2 regions of the Cupriavidus gilardii genome follow, and region 2 is predicted to be linked to the other one. Evidence: riboswitches for the same ligand, from Rfam matches in the RefSeq annotation. Region 2 holds a riboswitch; the other holds the start of a gene.
What was found. A riboswitch is a leader RNA that binds a small molecule or an ion and turns the genes downstream of it on or off. The one in region 2 is predicted to bind glycine.
Positions count from the first base shown of each region.

Region 1 (9,327 bases), on a different replicon from region 2:
GCCGCCGGGAAGCGGCCACCACGCGGCGCGTGTCTTCCACCGGCTGCACGCGATGGATCGCGGCCTGGACCTCGGGATCGAAGTCCTGCACGCCGAGGCTGACACGATTGAAGCCGAGCTCGGCGAGCAGCGCCATCCGTTCGTCGTCGACGCGGCGGGGATCGATCTCGATCGAATGCTCGCCGTCCGGCCGCAGATCGAAGTGCCGGTGCAGCGCGGCCATGACCTGCCGCATTTCGGCGGGATCGAGGAAGGTCGGCGTACCGCCGCCCCAGTGCGACTGCACGACCGGCCGGCGCTCCCCGAGCCGGGCCGCCACCAGCGCCATCTCGCGCGCCAGATAGCGGACATAGCGCGCACTGCGGCCGTGGTCGCGCGTGATGATCTTGTTGCAGCCGCAGTAGTAGCAGATGTTCTCGCAGAACGGGATATGCAGGTAGAGCGACAGCGGCGCGTCGGCACCCGCCGCCCGGCAGTCGTCCAGCGCGGACCGATACGCGTCTTCGCCGAAGCCCGCATGGAAACGATCGGCGGTCGGATAGGAGGTGTAGCGCGGTCCGTTGACGTCGATGCGCTCGGCCAGCGCGCGGAAATCGGCGAGGTCGCCGCGGCGGATGACGGAGTCCGGAGCGGTGGCGGGTGCGGCGGGAGCGGAATGGGGAACGGTCGTTGCCATGAGGCGGCCTTCTGAGGAATCCGCTTCGATGCTAGCCAGACCGGCGCCCGCAGGACTTGACCGGCATCAAGCGCCGGCGAATCGTATCTGGCGCGGGGCCTTCGGCGTGGCTTTGCTGCAGCCAAACGCCGCTGCGGCAGACCCACCTTACTCCCGCGGCAGCGTCACCCTCGCCCGCAGACCGCCTTCCGGCCGGTTCTCCAGCATCAGTTCGCCGCCATGGCGCGCCACCGCGTCGGCGGCGATGGCCAGGCCCATGCCGACGCCGCCGGTGGCCCTGCTGCGCGACGACTCGATGCGGTAGAACGGCTCCATCACGCGCCCCAGTTCGTCCGGCGGAATGCCGGGGCCATCGTCGTCCACATCGATGACGACCTTGTCCGGCGCATCGGTCAGCGCCACGCGGGCGCCGCCGCCATAGCGGTGCGCGTTCTCGATCAGATTGACCAGCGCGCGGCGCAGCTCGGCCGGATAGACTGCCAGCGGCTGGGCCGAGCCGCTGCATGAGACCTGCTGGCCCAGTTCCATCGCATCGTCGACGACGGCCTGCACCAGCGCGGCGATGTCGACGCGCTGGCGCGGGCCGACGGCGCCTTCGCGCTCGCGCAGATAGCCGAGCGTCGCATCGATCAGCGCGTTCATCTCGGCGAGGTCCTGACGCAGCCGCCGGCTCGTGTCGGCATCGTGGAGCTGCTCGATGCGCAAGGCCATCCGCGTCAGCGGCGTGCGCAGATCGTGCGAGACCGCGGCCAGGAAGCGAGCCTGCTGCGCCAGCTGGGTCTGGATCCGTTGCTGCATGCGATTGAAGGCGCGCGCGGCCTCGCGCGCCTCGTTCGGTCCGCCCTGTTCGTCGAGCGGTGGCGCGTGGACGTCCTGGGTCAGCCTGCCGGCGCCGCGCGCGAGCTGCTGCACCGGGCGCGCCAGCACGCGCGCACCCACCCAGGAGGCGGCCACGATCGCGGCGAACTGGAACAGCATGCCGAATGGCGGTGGCCTGGCCGGACCGGGCGGGCCTGGCGGACGCGGTGGGCCCGGCGGCGGACGCTGGCCCTCGTGCGCCGGTGCGGCGGGCCGGTTGGCGGTACCACCGACGGCGTGGCTGCCGTGCCGGGGACCGTGCCGCGGAAACACGCTTTCCACCACGGTCACGCCGAGGATATGCACCGCAACCATGATCGCCGCCATCGCGACGAACAGGCGCACGAACATCGTGTCGAAGCGACGCGCCGCCACTGGCTCAGCCCTGCACGCTGGCGGTAAAGACGTAGCCCTCGCCGCGAACCGTGCGGATCAGTCCGGGCTCGCGCGGGTCCTCGCGCAGCTTCTGCCGCAGCCGCGACACCAGCAGGTCGATGCTGCGATCGAACAGATCCAGTTCGCGGCCGCGCGCCAACTGGATCAGCCGTTCGCGATCGAGGATCTGCTGCGGATGGTCAAGAAAGGCCAGCAGCAGCCGGAATTCCGCGTTCGACAGCGGCACCACGGTATCGTCGCGGTCGACCAGCTGGCGCAGCACCGTGTGCAGGCGCCAGTCGCCGAAGCGCAGTTCGACCCGGGCGCGAGCCGCTGCCGCCGAAGGGCCGGCCCGCATGCCGCGCTCGCCGGCGCGGCTGCGCCGCAGCACGGTATGGATGCGGGCCACCAATTCACGCATTTCGAAGGGCTTGGTGACGTAGTCGTCGGCCCCGACCTCCAGGCCGACCACGCGATCGGCCAGCTCCGCCCGCGCGGTCAGCATGATCACTGGCAGATCGCCCTGCTCCCGCAGTTCGCGGCACAGCGCCAGGCCGTTCTCGCCCGGCAGCGACAGGTCGAGGATCACCAGGTCGTAGGCTTGGGCGGCCAGCGCGGCCCGCATGGCGGCGCCGCCTTCGACGCCGTCCGCAGCGATGCCGAAGGTCGACAGGTAGTCGGCAAGCATCGTGCGGATTTGCGCGTCGTCATCGACGATCAGCAGGCGGATTGCCGCGGGCGCGGCATCGGGAAGACTCAGGTCCATCGAGGAGGAAGGGAAGAAGCGGTATGCCGCGGCGCCGAGCGGCCTCGGCGATCCGCCACTGTAGCAGCCCGATGTTGCAGGCCCTTGGCTGCTTTGTATCGGCACTGATACGAAAGGCCGCGCGTACCCGGCGCTGCGCTTCAGCCGGCCGCGGCCTTGTTGCCGAGCAGCGCCTTCAGTCCCGCCAGCCGGTCCTTCGGGCTCATCGCCGGCGTCTCGTTCTTCGGTGCCGGGGCTTCCTCGAGCTTCATCTCCCCGATGAAGCGCGACGGCTGGCACGAGTAGGTGTCGCGCGCGCGCTTGCGCTTCTTGCACCAGCTGATATGGAGGCTGCGCTGCGCGCGCGTGATGCCGACATACATCAGGCGGCGCTCCTCCTCGATCTTCTCGTCGCTCAGGTCCTCGTCCTCGCGGCAATGCGGCAGGATGCCCTCCTCCACGCCGACCAGGAACACATGCGGGTATTCGAGGCCCTTGGACGCATGCAGCGTCGACAGCCGCACCGCGTCGGGATCTTCCTCGCGGCCTTCGAGCATGCTCATCAGCGCGACGGTCTGGGTCAGCTCGAGCAGGTTCTTGCCTTCGTCGCCGAAGCCGTCGGCGGTGTCGAAGCCCGTCGCCTCGCCGTCCGCGGCCTCCGGCTTGGTGCCCTTGCGCTTGAGCCAGTCGAGGAATTCCAGCGTATTGGTCCATTTGGCCTGGGCCTGGCGCTCGTCGAAGGTGTCGTACAGATAGGCTTCGTAGTGGATGCCTTCCATCAGGTCGTCGAGCACCTCGGTGGCCGGATCGCGCGCGGCACGGTCGGCCAGCCGCACCATCGCCTCGCAGAAGGTGCGCAGCGGCTCCAGCTGGCGCGGCTGCAGCTTGCCTTCGATGCCGCCCATCATCGCCGCCTCGAACAGCGAGACCTTGGCCTGGCCGGCGAAGGTGCCCAGCACCTCCAGCGTGGTATTGCCGACCCCGCGCCGCGGCGTGGTGACCGCGCGGATGAAGGCGGGATCGTCGTCGGGATTGGCGATCAGCCGCAGATAGGCGCAGATGTCCTTGATCTCGGCCTTGTCGAAGAAGCTCTGCCCGCCTGACAGCACATAGGGAATGCGCTCGCGGCGCAGGATCTGTTCGAACAGGCGCGCCTGATGGTTGCCGCGATAGAGGATCGCGTAGTCGCGGAACTGCGCGCGCCGCTCGAACTTGTGCGCCGACAGCTTGAACACCACCGACTCGGCCTCGTGCTCCTCGTCGTTCATCGGCGTCACGGTGATCGGGTCCCCCATGCCGTGCTCGCTCCACAGCGTCTTGTCGAACAGCTTGGGGTTGTTGGCGATCACCGCATTGGCAGCCTGCAGGATGCGCACCGTGGAGCGATAGTTCTGCTCGAGCTTGATGACCTTCAGGTTCGGGAAGTCGGTCTGCAGCAGGCGCAGATTGTCCAGCGTGGCGCCGCGCCAGCCGTAGATCGCCTGGTCGTCGTCGCCGACCGCGGTGAAGGCGGGCGCACGCAGATGCGAGCCGCCGGCCAGCAGCTTCAGCAGCTGATACTGGCAGGCGTTGGTGTCCTGGTATTCGTCGACGAGGAAGTAGCGCAGCCGGTTCTGCCACTTGAGCCGCACGGTTTCGTCGCGTGCGAACAGCTCGGCGGGCAGCCGGATCAGGTCGTCGAAGTCGACCGCCTGGTACGCCGCCAGCGTGGCGACGTAGTTGCGGTAGATCAGCGCGGCCTGGTGCTGGTCGGCGTCGGCGGCCTCGGCGATCGCGGTCTCGGGATCGACCATGCCGTTCTTCCACAGCGAGATCGTGCTCTGCACGCTGCGGATCAGCTTCTTGTCGGTGGTCGCCAACTGCTCCTGGATCAGGCCGAAGCAGTCATCGGCGTCCATGATCGAGAACTGCGGCTTCAGGCCCAGGTGCTCGGCCTCGGCGCGCAGGATCTGCACGCCCAGCGAGTGGAAGGTACAGACGGTCAGCTGGCGCAGCGGGATGCGCTTGCCGTCCCGGGTCTTGCCCTCCATCAGCTTGGCGATCCGCTCCTGCATTTCCTTGGCGGCCTTGTTGGTGAAGGTCACCGCGGCGATGTGGCGGGGCTCGAAGCCCTTGTCCTCGATCAGATGCGCGATCTTCTGCGTGATCACACGGGTCTTGCCCGAACCCGCGCCGGCGAGCACCAGGCAGGGCCCGTCCAGATAGCGGACGGCTTCGGATTGGGCGGCGTTCAGTCCGTGGGTCATCGGTCGGGGATCGGAAATCGGGTACAGCGGGAGGCGGCGCCGGCATCGCGAGGGATGCGGGCCGAGGGTGCGATCCGTGCGGGCCAACCGCCGAACTGTAGAAGCGCCGCGGAAGGGCCGAACGGGTCGAAGCGGGCGATGTTAACACGGCGGCCGGCGCTCGCCGCCGCCCCTGGACGGTCTCCTCGGCGGCGCCGCTCTCGCGTTGACAGCCGCCAAGCCTGCGGTTAGAGTCGCGCCATCCGTCCGGGAGAGCGCGCGACCTGCTTAGTGCAACGTGCTTTTCACTCGCGCCGCCGAAGGGGAATCACCCGAAAACTCTCAGGCACCATGGACCGGGCGGATCGGCATGCAGCATGCACACGATGTATGCCGAACTCTGGAGAGCGACACCCGCCATTCATCAATTGAATGATGAGCGTGTCCACCGAAGGGGCGCACAGCGTGGCCAGCCTGTCGCAAGGACAGCAAGGCCCGCCGTAATCTCTCAGGTATCGAGGACAGAGGGGGTCATCCGTCGCGACGGTTCAACCGAGCCGCGCGACGGATGACCCTTTTTTGTTTGGCGCGCCGCGCGCGCCGGACCGAACGATGCCACGCTCCGAGGAATCCATGACGCTCCAGGCCACCCCGCTCAACGCCATCCACCGCGCCCTCGGCGCCCGCATGGTCGATTTCGGCGGTTGGGACATGCCGGTCAACTACGGCTCCCAGATCGAGGAACACCATGCGGTGCGCAGCGATGCGGGCATGTTCGACGTTTCGCACATGTGCGTCGTCGACCTCGCCGGCCCCAATACCCGCGCCTTCCTGCGCGGGCTGCTCGCCAACAACGTCGACAAGCTGCAAACCCCCGGCAAGGCGCTGTACTCCTGCATGCTCGACCCGAACGGCGGCGTGATCGACGACCTGATCGTCTATTTCTTCGCCGAGGACCGCTTCCGCCTGGTCGTCAACGCCAGCACCGCGACCGGCGATATCGACTGGATCCGCCAGCGCAATGCCGACACCGGCGCCGGCGTGACCATTACTCCCCGTCGCACCGACAACGCCTCCGATCACGCCGCGCCGCTGGCCATCGTCGCCGTGCAGGGCCCGAACGCGCGCGCCAAGGTGTGGGCCGCGTTCCCGTCGACCCAGCCCAGCGAAGCGCTCAAGCCGTTCAACGCGATGGTCGTCGAAGACGCCGCGATCGGCGAAATCATGGTGGCCCGCACCGGCTACACCGGCGAGGACGGCTTCGAGCTGGTGGTGCCCGCCGACAACGTCGCCGCGGTCTGGGAAAAGCTGCATGCCGCCGGCGTGCGTCCCGCCGGGCTCGGCGCGCGCGACACGCTGCGGCTCGAAGCCGGCATGAACCTGTACGGCCAGGACATGGACATCCATACCTCGCCGCTCGACGCCGGCCTGGCCTGGACCGTCGATCTGCAGAGCGAGCGCGATTTCGTCGGCAAGGCCGCGCTGCTGGCCAACGGCCAGCGCCAGCAGTTCGCCGGCCTGATCCTGCGCGACAAGGGCGGTGTGCTGCGCGCGCACCAGACCGTGCTGACCGCCGCCGGCGAGGGCGAGATCACCTCTGGCACCTTCAGCCCCACCCTGTCCCAATCGATCGCCTTCGCGCGCCTGCCCAAGGATGTGGCGCTCGGCAGCGAAGTCCAGGTGCTGATCCGCGACCGCAAACTGACTGCGACTGTGGTTAAACTGCCGTTTGTGCGCAATGGCAAGGCACTCGTGAGCTGACGGCTCACTGCGGACATCGTCCACCCGGTCACGCTGCGCCCCGCGGCCCCTTTCATTCCGACGGCACGCGGCGGCGCGACACAAGAATCTGAAATTGGAGAATCTCGATGAATTTCCCCGCTGACCTGAAGTACACCGAGTCGCACGAATGGGTGCGCGTCGAAACCGACGGCACACTGACGATCGGCATCACCGATCACGCACAGGATGCGCTCGGCGACATCGTCTTCCTCGAGCTGCCCGAGGTCGGCAAGACGGTCGGCGCCGGTGACGCGCTGGCCGTGGTCGAATCGGTCAAGGCCGCGTCGGACATCTACGCGCCGGTGGCCGGCGAAGTGGTCGCCGTCAACGACGCCGTCAAGGATGCGCCCGAGAGCGTCAACGCCAACGCCTTCGATGCCTGGCTGTTCAAGATCAAGCCGGCCAACGGCGACGACGTCAACGGCCTGATGACGGCCGACGCCTACAAGGCCAGCGTCGGCGCCTGAGCCGGCGCCCCGCCCGTGGCGCCAGGGCATGGCTGACCACCATGTCCCGGCCCGCCTCTCCGAGTCACTTGCCATGAACGCTCCCCTGCCCATGAACGCCGCTCAATCCGCTCGCCCTTCGCTGGCCGAACTCGAAGCTCGCGACGCCTTCTCCCACCGCCATATCGGTCCCGACGCCGCCGAACAGCAGCACATGCTGAAGGTGCTGGGCTACGACAGCCGCGCCGCGCTGATGGACGCCATCATCCCGGCCGCGATCCGCCGCCGCGACGGCATGCCGCTGGGCGAATTCACCGAGCCGCTGAGCGAGGAAGCCGCGCTGGCCAAGCTGCGCGGCATCGCCGGCAAGAACAAGGTGTTCAAGAGCTTCATCGGCCAGGGCTACTACAACACGCTGACGCCGGGCGTGATCCTGCGCAATATCTTCGAGAACCCGGCCTGGTACACCGCCTACACGCCGTACCAGCCCGAGATCTCGCAGGGCCGCCTGGAGGCGATGCTGAACTTCCAGCAGATGATCACCGACCTGACCGGCCTCGATATCGCCAACGCGTCGATGCTCGACGAAGGCACCGCCGCGGCCGAGGCGATGACGCTGCTGCAGCGCGTGAACAAGCACGCGTCCAATACGTTCTACGTGGCCGACGACGTGCTGCCGCAGACCATCGAAGTGGTGCGTACGCGCGCGCTGCCGCTTGGTATCGAGGTCAAGGTCGGCCCCGCCGCCGACGCGGCGCAGGCGCACGCGTTCGGCGTGCTGCTGCAATACCCGGGCGTCAACGGCGACGTGGCGGACTACCGCGCGATCGCCGATGCGGTGCACGCGGCCGGCGGCCTGGTGGTCGCCGCCGCCGACCTGCTGGCGCTGACGCTCTTGAGCGCGCCGGGCGAATGGGGCGCCGACGTGGCGGTCGGCAATTCGCAGCGCTTCGGTGTGCCGCTGGGCTTCGGCGGCCCGCATGCCGGCTATATGGCCGTCAAGGACGCCTACAAGCGTTCGATGCCGGGCCGCCTGGTCGGCGTCACCGTCGACGCGCAGGGCAACAAGGCCTACCGGCTCGCGCTGCAGACGCGCGAGCAGCATATCCGCCGCGAAAAGGCGACCTCGAACATCTGTACCGCGCAGGTGCTGCTGGCGGTCATGGCGTCGATGTACGCGGTCTACCACGGGCCGCAGGGCCTGAAGCGCATCGCACAGCGCGTGCATCGGCTGACCGCGACGCTGGCCGGCGGCCTGCAGGCGCTGGGCTACGCACGCACCAACCAGACCTTCTTCGACACGCTGACGATCGAGACCGGCGCCGCCACCGAGGCGATCCACGCCGCTGCCGCCGCGCGCCGCATCAATCTGCGCCGCGCCGGCGCCACGCACGTCGGCATCTCGCTGGACGAGACCACGACCCGCGACGATGTGGTCGCGCTGTGGGAGATCTTCGCGCAGGGCAAGCCGGTGCCGGCCTTCGACGCACTGGAAGCCGCGGCCGATGATGGCTATCCGGCGGCGCTGTCGCGCCAGAGCGCCTATCTGACCCATCCGGTCTTCAACACGCACCACGCCGAGCACGAGATGCTGCGCTATCTGCGCATGCTGGCCGACAAGGATCTGGCGCTCGACCGCACGATGATCCCGCTGGGCTCCTGCACGATGAAGCTCAACGCGACCAGCGAGATGATTCCGGTCACCTGGCCGGAGTTCTCGAGCATCCATCCGTTCGCGCCGGACGACCAGACCGTCGGCTACCGCGAGATGATCGCCCAGCTCGAGGCGATGCTGTGCGCGGCCACCGGCTATGCCGCCGTCAGCCTGCAGCCCAACGCCGGCTCGCAGGGCGAATACGCGGGCCTGCAGATCATCCACGCCTACCATGCGAGCCGCGGCGAGAGCCACCGCAATATCTGCCTGATCCCGTCGTCGGCGCACGGCACCAATCCGGCCTCCGCGCAGATGGCCGGCATGCAGGTGGTGGTCGTGGCCTGCGACGAGGACGGCAACGTCGACCTGGCCGATCTGGAGAAGAAGGCCGCGCAGCACAGCAAGAACCTGGCCGCGATCATGATCACCTACCCGTCCACGCACGGCGTGTTCGAGGAAGGCGTGCAGCGCATCTGCGAGATCGTCCACAGCCATGGCGGCCAGGTCTACGTCGACGGCGCGAACATGAACGCGATGGTCGGCACCGCGGCGCCGGGGCAGTTCGG
Region 1 is NZ_CP054626.1:3,210,139-3,219,465, forward strand. Features, by position in the region: gene hemN (oxygen-independent coproporphyrinogen III oxidase) at 1-676, opposite strand, end outside; gene FOB47_RS24760 (ATP-binding protein) at 824-1,909, opposite strand; gene FOB47_RS24765 (response regulator) at 1,914-2,675, opposite strand; gene FOB47_RS24770 (UvrD-helicase domain-containing protein) at 2,816-4,900, opposite strand; glycine riboswitch at 5,138-5,248, shown strand; glycine riboswitch at 5,270-5,414, shown strand; gene gcvT (glycine cleavage system aminomethyltransferase GcvT) at 5,513-6,640, shown strand; gene gcvH (glycine cleavage system protein GcvH) at 6,748-7,128, shown strand; gene gcvP (aminomethyl-transferring glycine dehydrogenase) at 7,202-9,327, shown strand, end outside.
Region 1: it holds a riboswitch for glycine, as region 2 does, so the genes downstream of both, gcvT (glycine cleavage system aminomethyltransferase GcvT) here and FOB47_RS00195 (D-amino acid dehydrogenase) in region 2, are expected to answer to the same signal.

Region 2 (9,327 bases):
CGCCGTCCTCTTCGCTGATCTCACCCCGCTTCAGGAGGTACCCATGCAAATCGATCTCACCGGCAAGACCGCGCTGGTCACCGCCTCGACCGCCGGCATCGGACTGGCCATTGCCATTGGCCTCGCGCGCAGCGGCGCCACGGTCATCGTCAATGGCCGCAAGCAGGACACCGTCGAGGGCGCCATCGCGGACGTGGTGCGCGAAGTTCCGGGCGCCGCGGTGCGCGGCGTCGCGGCCGATGTCGGCAGCGCCGACGGTTGCGACGCGATCGTGGCCGCGGAGCCCGCGGTCGACATTCTGGTCAACAACGCCGGCATCTACGGTCCGCGCGATTTCTACGAACTGAGCGACGAGGACTGGACCCGCATCTTCGATGTCAACGTGATGTCCGGCGTGCGCCTGGCGCGGGCGTATACGGCGGCGATGGCGGCGAACGGCTGGGGCCGCGTGGTGTTCATTTCGTCGGAGTCCGCGCTGAACACGCCCGAGGACATGATCCACTACGGCTTCTCGAAGACAGCGCAACTGGCGGTGTCGCGCGGCCTCGCCAAACGGCTGAGCGGGACCGGCGTCACGGTCAACGCGGTATTGCCGGGACCGACGCTGTCGGACGGCCTGCGGGAAATGCTGCGCGAGGACGCGGACAAGGCAGGGCTGTCGATCGAGGAAGCGGCCGCCGAGTTCGTCAAGGCGCATCGGCCCAGCTCGATCATCCAGCGCGCGGCCACGGTGGAGGAGGTCGCGCACATGGTGGTCTACGTCTGTTCGCCGCAGGCATCGGCGACCACCGGCGCCGCGTTGCGCGTCGATGGCGGCGTGGTCGACACCATCGCCTGATACCGAGGCGCGAGCCCGCTGCCTCCGCGCGGCGATGGCGAGACGTCGAGGCATCGGAGAGCCTTGATTCGACTGAGGTTGTGTACGCAGAAACGGGTACGCATGGCACGCCACGCGGCATCGGACGGCGTTCGCACGACGCAGAAACGGGTACGGTGCGGGCCCGCATCGCAGGCGGCCGGTGCGGATTGCGCGCCCGATCGATGCCATGCCCGGGTCTGGCTTTGGCCCGCAAGGTGCACTGTGAGCCGGCAACTGGGCCGGCAACTGGGCCGGCAATTGGGCGGGCAGTAGGGCCGGCAGTAGGGCGGGCAGTAGGGCTGGCCATGGGGCTGTCGATGCGGCCGCCAATCGGCTCCAGTCGGCTCCAGTCCGCTGCCAGTCGGCTGCCAGTCCGCTGCCAGTCGGCTGCCAGTCGGCTGCCAGTCGGCTGCCAGTCGGCTGCCAGTCGGCTGCCAGTCGGCTGCCAATGCGGCCCGCAGAAACGGGTACGCTCGCCGAAAGCCGTGCGCAGAAACGGGTACGCTTTGGCGCCAATGCATGCGCGGCAGATGAAACGAAAACACCGGCGCGAATGTCGAGGCCATGCCGCGCCGGTGTCGTTGTTTCAGACCTGAATCAGACGCACCTCAAACTTCGGCCGCCTCCGTTGCGGCGGCGCGCGTGGCAGCCACCGGCGCGACTGGCCGCGCGAGCCGCGGCGCCTGCGGCAGCGGACCGCAAAAGCCGAAGTCCACTTCCGGCACGCGGCCGCTGATCAGTTCGGCGATCGCGCGTCCCGAGCCGCAGCCGTGCGTCCAGCCCAGTGTGCCATGGCCCGTGTTCAGGTACAGCCCCTGCACCGCGCTCGCGCCGATATACGGCACGTTGCCCGGCGTCGCGGGACGCAGGCCGGTCCAGTAGCGCGCCAGTTCGGGGCGGCTGACACCGGGGAAGATCTCCAGCGTGCGCCGCACGATGGCCTCGCAACGCACCGGGTTCAGCTCCATCGAATAGCCGTTGAGCTCGGCGGTGCCGGCGATGCGCAAGCGATCGCCCAGCCGCGAGAACACCAGCTTGTACTCGTCGTCGGTCAGGCTGACGGTCGGCGCGCGCTCGGGATCGAGCACCGGCAGCGTGGCCGAATAGCCCTTGGCCGGATAGATGTCGAGCTTGACGCCAAGCGGGCGCGCCAGCATCGGGCTGAAGCTGCCGAGCGCGAGCACATAGGCGTCGGCCTGCTCGACCGTGTACGCGCCGGTCTCGTCGGCGATCTCGACGCCGCGCATGCGGCCGCCTTCGGCCAGCAGCCGCTGCACGCGCACGCCATAGCGGAAACGCACGCCGCGCGCCTCGCACAGTGCGGCCAGGCCGGTGGTGAAGCGGTGCACGTCGCCGGACTCGTCCTCGCTGGTGTAGGTGGCGCCCGCCAGCCGCGGCGCGATCGAGGCCAGCGCGGGCTCGAGCTTCACCACTTCGTCGGGACCGATCACGCGGCGCTCGCAGCCGAGCTCGCGCATGATCCGCGCGGGCTCGATGGCCGCTTCGAATTCCTTCTGGCTGGTGTAGAAGTGCAGGATGCCGCGGGTCAGGTGGTCGTATTCGATGCCGGTCTCGGCGCGCAGCGCCTGCAGGCTGGCGCGGCTGTAGGTGCCGAGATTGAGCAGCTGGATCATGTTGCGGGTGGAACGCCGGGCCGGGCATTCGCGCAGGAACTTCAGGCCCCACGACCATTGCGCCGGGTCGGCGCGCAGGCGGAACAGCAGCGGCGCATCCTCGCGTCCCAGCCAGCTGAGCAGTTTGAGCGGCGCCGACGGATTGGCCCAGGGTTCGGCATGGCTGACCGAGATCTGGCCGCCATTGCCGAAGCTGGTTTCGCGTGCCGCGCCGGCATTGCGCTCGAGCACCACGACCTCGTGGCCCGCCTTGGACAGATACCACGCCGAGGCCACGCCGATCACGCCGGCCCCCATCACGATGACTTTCATTTCAGGCTCCAGGATGCAAAAAGGGGCAGCCGGCCGGCATCGTCGATGCCAACCCGGCTGCCCCCACTGTCCTTTTGCCTGAGAGATTCACCGCGTCCGCCCCGGACCCGGCTTGCCCCTTCGGCGGCCGTCATCGTCGAATCATGATGGCGGCGCTCTCCAGTTCGTTGTCGTCTCCAGTCTTCGGTACCTGAGCGTTTCGGGGGTACGCCTTCGGCAGCGCTGCCGCCGCGCTGTCGCGCCGCAGGTTCGCTTTCTCCTGGATGGCCGGACAGTAACACGGCGCGGCGGCGGCCGCAACGCGAGTTACTGACCCCCGGCGGGCGGCGTCCCTGCCTTGCGGGCCTGCTTGTTTGCGTACATCGCCTGATCGGCCTGCGCCAGCAGATCGGCGATGCCCGCGTGGCGGGCGGGATCGAACGCGACCGCGCCGGCGCTGAAATCGAGCCGATAACCGCGCTGGCTCTGCGCGTTGTGCGCGTCCACGCCCTGCCGCAGCCGGTCCAGCATCGCGTCGCACTGGTCGGCGCAGGCGTCGACCAGCAGCACGACGAACTCGTCGCCGCCGAGCCGTCCGATCAGGTCGGACTGACGGAACGCGCGGCGCAACTGATCGGCAAAGGCGGTCAGCGCCAGATCGCCCTCCGCGTGGCCGAAGCGGTCGTTGATGGCCTTGAAGCCATCCATGTCGAAGAACAGCAGCGTGACCGGCACCCCCTGGCGCTGGCAGACCGCCAGCGCGTGCTGCGCCAGCGCCGAGAAGCCGCGCCGGTTCGACAGCATGGTCAGGTCGTCCATCGACGCCAGTTGCGCGGATTCCAGCTCCTGCTCGGCCAGGCGCCCCAGATCGTGCAGCAGCGCCTGATCGTCCTGGTCGAACTCGCGCGGCGCGGTGTCGATCAGGCACAGCGTGCCGACCTTGGCGCCGCCGCGTACCGCGAGCGGGCAGCCGGCGTAGAAGCGCACGCCGGGCGCGCCGGTGACCAGCGGATTGTCGTGAAAGCGCTGGTCCTGCAGCGCGTCGGGCACGATCAGCAGATCGTCGCGCAGGATCGCATGGCCGCAGAACGATTGCTCGCGCGGCGTTTCGCGCACGGCCAGGCCGAACGAGGACTTGAACCACTGCCGCTTGGCGTCGACCAGGCTGACCAGCGCGATCGGCACGTCGAACAGCCGCCTGGCCAGCCGCGTCAGCCGATCGAAGCGCTCTTCGGCGGCGGTATCGAGGATGTTCAGCGAATACAGCGCGTCGAGGCGCCGCTGGTCATCGGCGGGAATGGGAGCAGGAATCATCTGGTCAATGCGATCGTTGTTACCCCGATCGTCAGCCCGTCTCGAGCGGGTTTGTTTCCGGCCGCCGCGGGCGGGGCCGGTCGAAGGTTCGGTCAATGCGCTGGCTGCCGGTGGCAGGGTCGGGCGCGTGGCCCACCGCATGGTCGCGTCCGTGGCCGGGTCCATGGCCGCCAGCACCGGTGCGCTGGCGCTACACCTCGCGCGTCATCCCCTTCAGGTCGATCCATTGTTCGAACTGCTCGGCGGTGACATGGCCGGAGGCAATCGCCGCCTCGCGCAGCGACAGGTTGCGGGCCACCGCCAGCTTGGCGATCTCGGCGGCCTTGTCGTAGCCGATATGCGGGTTCAGCGCGGTGACCGGCATCAGCGATCGTTCGAGCAGCTCGCCGATGCGCGTCCGGTCCGCCTCGACGCCGGCCACCATGTGCTCGGCGAAGCTGGCCGCCGCGTCGGCCAGCAGTGTAACCGACTGCAGCAGGCTGTAAGCGATGACCGGCTTGTAGGCGTTCAGCTCCAGCGTGCCGAGGCCGTTGGCCAGCGTGATCGTGGTGTGGTTGCCGATCACGCGGCAACAGACCATCGCCAGCGCTTCGGCCTGCGTGGGATTGACCTTGCCCGGCATGATCGACGAACCCGGCTCGTTGGCCGGCAGCTGCAGCTCGGCAAACCCCGCGCGCGGGCCGGAGCCCAGCAGCATGAAGTCGCGCGCGATCTTCAGGAAGGACGAGGCCGTGGTGTTCAGCGCGCCCGACAGGTCGGTCAGCGCGTCGTGCGCGGCCTGCAGCGCGTAGCGGTTGGCGGCCGGTTCGAACGGCAGGCCGGTGTAGTCGGCCAGCGCGCGCGCGAAGGCGGCGGCGAAGCCGGCTGGCGCATTCAGGCCGGTGCCGACCGCGGTGCCGCCCTGGGGCACCGGCATCGCGCGCAGCACGGCCTGGTGCAGCCGTGCCTGCGCGTCGGCGACCTGCGCCTGGTAGCCGGAGAACTCCTGGCCCAGCGTCAGCGGCACGGCATCCTGCAGATGGGTGCGGCCGACCTTGACGATGTCGGCGAAGGCCTCGACCTTGCTGCCCAGCGTCTTCTGCAATGTCTCCAGTGCCGGCAGCAGCTGGCGCTGCACCGCGCGCGCGGCGGCGATATGCATCGCGGTCGGGAAGCTGTCGTTGGACGACTGGCTCGCGTTGACGTGGTCGTTGGGATGAACCGGACGCTTGCTGCCGACCTCGCCGCCGAGCAGCTGGATCGCGCGATTGGCGATCACCTCGTTCAGGTTCATGTTGGTCTGCGTGCCGGAGCCGGTCTGCCAGACCGACAGCGGAAACTCGTCGGGCCACTGGCCGGCGATGATCTCCTCGGCGGCCTGTTCGATCGCCTGCGCCAGCTTCGCGTCGAGCACGTTCAGTTCGCGGTTCGCGCGCGCCGCGCACAACTTCAGGATCGCGAACGCCTCGATCAGCGCGGGCGGCATCTTCTCGTTGCCGATGCGGAAGTTCTGGCGCGAGCGCTCGGTCTGCGCGCCCCACAGGTGGTCGGCGGGGACGGGCACCTGGCCCAGGCTGTCCTGTTCGATGCGGGTCGCTGGGGGCTGCTGGTCTGACATGGCTGGCTCCTGTGAACGAACGATGCGAATCGGTCTTCTAGGATACGCCGCCGGGACTGCCGACGCCGCGCCGGCGCGCAAGGCGGCCTACGGGCGGGCCTCGCGCGACCGGTTCGCCAGCTCGGGCGGGCCGATCTCGAAGCGGCCGCGTCCGGCGTCCTTGGCGCGGTACAGCAGCGCATCGGCCTCCTTGGCCAGCTGCTGCCAAGTCATCGGCGCGCCCTGGTACAACGCGATGCCGATGCTGACGTTGACGTCGACGAAGGCGCCCTCGATGAAGAAGCGGCGGCCGACCGCGTGCAGGATCGCGCCGGCGACGCGCACCGCGACATCGGGCCGGTCGATGTCCTCCATCACGATCGCGAATTCATCGCCGCCCAGCCGCGCCACCGCATCGCGCTCGCGCACGCAGCGCTGTACGCGCTTGGCGAAGCTCTGCAGCAGCTGGTCGCCGGCCGCGTGGCCATAGTGGTCGTTGACCGCCTTGAAGCGGTCCATGTCCAGATACAGCAGCGCCATCAGCCGGTCCTGCGAGCGGCTGCGTGCCATCGCCTCGGCCAGCCGCGTCTCGAACGCGCTGCGGTTCAGCAGCTGCGTCAGATGGTCCAGGCGCGAGATCTGCGCGAGACGCAGTGTCTCGAGCTTGCGCGCGGTGATGTCCTGCACATGGACATGCACGCCCTCGACGCGGCTGCCGTCGGCGCTCCACTCGGGCCGGAAATTGGTTTCGGTGCAGTGGTAGTCGGGATCGTGGAACTCGGTCTCGAAGGTGACCGCGGTGCCGGCCAGCGCCTGCTGCAGATACGGCTGGATGCGGGCGTAGCGCGCCTCGCCCAGCAGTTCGCGCAGCGTCATGCCGCGCAGCTGGTCGAGAGGAATGCCGAAGGTGCGCTCGTAGGCGAGGTTGTTGAAGACGTAGCGCTCGTCGGTGTCGATGAAGGCCAGCAGCGACGGCAGCGTGTCGGTGACCGCGCGCAGGCGCGTTTCGCTGCGGTGCAGCTGTTCGCGGCGCTCGCGCACGTCGCGCATCAGCCGGGCGAACGCGCGCGCGAGCACGCCGATCTCGTCATGGCGATGGGTCGACAGCCGCTCGTAGGCCGACAGGTCGCGCGCGCTGTCGCGCACCACGCGCCGCAGCTGCGCCAGCGGCGCGAACATCCAGTGCACCGCGAACCAGTTCAGTACCGCCGCCAGGCCAACGGCGACCGCCGACCACAACAGGAAGCGCTGCTGCATCGCGTGCAGCGGCTGGAAGGCCTCCTTGGCCGGCAGCACGGCGACCAGTTCCCAGCCGGTGGTCGCCATCAGATAGCGTGCGATGACCGGCTCGCGCGGGGTCAGGAATTCCAGGGTTGCCGGCTGGGCCTGCACGCCGCAGGTCTCTCCCTGCGCGCGGGCTGGCTGTCCCACCTGCTGCTGCAGCCGGTGCTGCACGTAGACCGGCTGGGCGCCGGCCGACACCAGGCAATAGAAGCCGGTGCTGGCGATCGGGCTGTGCGGCACCTCGACCAGGAAGTTCGAGCGCGCCAGGTCGATCCAGCCGCCGACCAGGCCGAGGAAGGTCTTGTCGTCCGAGACGATCGGCACGGCCAGCAGCACGCCGACCGAACCGTCGGCCCGGGCGCGGATCGGCGGGCTGATCACCGGCGCCAGCGTGCGCGCAGCCTCGCGGAAATAGGTGCGGTCCGCGACCGACACCACGGTACCGTCGCGGGCCAGCAGCATGCCCCTGGCATCGACCACGACGGCGCTGTTGAAGGTGCCGGGGATCGGAATGGTGCGGCTGAGCATGGCCTGCAGCTGCGCGGCCGGCGCGTCCATCATCGACTTGAATTGCGGGGCGAGGTGCTCGAGCAGGATCAGGCGATCGTTGACCGCGGAGTCGAGCTGTTCGGCCGTCAGCTTGACGACGGAATCCTGTTGCGCCTGCAGTGCGTCACGCAGGTCGTCATGGGCCGATTTCAGCGAGCCCACCACGAGGGCGGCGCCGAGCACGGTCGACAGACCGGCGGTGACCAGCGCGATACGGGTCGTCAACGACAGCGCGAACCGGGGACGACGCGCCGTGGCCGTGGCGGGCGGCTCGCGGCGATCGTCGTTCGGTGTGTCGGGCGGTCCTTTCGGCGCTACGTGCGGCGGTGCGTTGGGCGAGTCGTCGAGCAAGGGGGGACGGTGGCATGCGTGCCCGCAAGGGCATTCCCCGGGTCGGCGGGTTCCGTAGGCGTCACCGTATCACATCGAGCGGCATGGTGCGAGTCGCGGCACACGGCCTGTCCCGCTGTCGCAAAGTGCATTTCGCGCGGTATAGTCCAAGCCGTGATCCGAGCCTGGACGCCAGCGGCATCGGTGCCGGTCACGACCTTGGCGCCACGCCGCGCCGCTCCTATCCAGGCCGCACGGCCCCGCCTTGCTATTGCGATGAAACTGCCTTCGCTTCCTCCCGCCGTCCTGGCTTTGCTGGTCGTGGCCGCGGGCGCCTGCATCACTGCCGCGGCCGCCGTGCAGAGCGCCGCATGGAGCGAACGCGCCGCCGCGCAGCGGCTCGACGCGATGCTGTCGGCGAGCGTGATGGCAGTGCGCCAGCGGCTCGACACCGGCGAGCGCCTGCTGCGCGGAGCCAGCGGCCTGCTGGCGGCCAATCCCGACACCACGCGGGACCAATGGCGGGCCTATATGCTCGCCACGCAGGTCGACGACCTGCCCCCCGGCATCCATTCGGTCGGCTATGCCAGATTGACGCAGGCCGCTGCGCTCGACGCGCTGGTCGAATCGGTCCGCGCCGACGGCCTGCCCGCCTTCGACGTATTTCCGCGCGGCGAGCGCGAGGTCTACGCGCCGGGTATCTATGTCGAGCCCTTCGCCGGCCGCACGCTGGGCGCGCTGGGCTTCGACCATCTGTCCGACCCGGCACGCCGTGCCACCGCGGAAGCGGCGCGCGATTCGATGCAGGCGCGCATGACCGCGCGCGTGGCGCTGCTGCGCGAAGTGCATCGCAGCGTTGCCGCGCAGGGCGCGGTGCTGTATCTGCCGGTCTACCGCAACGGCATGCCGGTCAATTCGGTGGAGGAGCGGCGGCAGGCGCTGCTCGGCTATGTCTATGCGGCCTACCGGCTCGGCGACCTGATGGCGGACGCGGCGGCCATCCATGGCGGCAGGCTTTCGCTGGCGCTGTACCAGGGGCGGCCCTCCGCCGCCAATGCCTTGCTGCTGGCCCGGGCAGGCGGCGAGGCGGCCCCTCGCACGCATTCGCATCCGCTGCGCCAGCTCGATCGCGAGCTGGCGTTCGGTGGCCAGACCTGGACCGTGCGCGCGACCACGCTGCCCGCGTTCGAGGAAGGGGGCCCCGGTGCACCAGTGCCGCTGGTGATCGCGACAGGTACGCTCGGCACCGCGCTGCTCGGCTGGCTGGCCTGGCATCTGGCCGCGCGGCGCCGCAGCGCCGAGCGGGCCAGGCAGTCGGCCGATTTGGTGGCGCAGCGGCATGCACGCCTGCTCGACCATGCGCCGATCTGCGTGATTGCTTTCGACGGACACGGCACCATCACCTCGATCAATCGGCCTGGCGAGCAGATGCTGTGGTACCAGGCGCACGAACTGGTCGGACGCATTCCGTACAGCGCACTGCACGAGCC
Region 2 is NZ_CP054624.1:47,889-57,215, forward strand. Features, by position in the region: gene FOB47_RS00190 (SDR family NAD(P)-dependent oxidoreductase) at 44-838, shown strand; gene FOB47_RS00195 (D-amino acid dehydrogenase) at 1,468-2,805, opposite strand; glycine riboswitch at 2,862-2,978, opposite strand; gene FOB47_RS00200 (GGDEF domain-containing protein) at 3,112-4,098, opposite strand; gene fumC (class II fumarate hydratase) at 4,289-5,695, opposite strand; gene FOB47_RS00210 (sensor domain-containing diguanylate cyclase) at 5,783-7,732, opposite strand; gene FOB47_RS00215 (bifunctional diguanylate cyclase/phosphodiesterase) at 8,114-9,327, shown strand, end outside.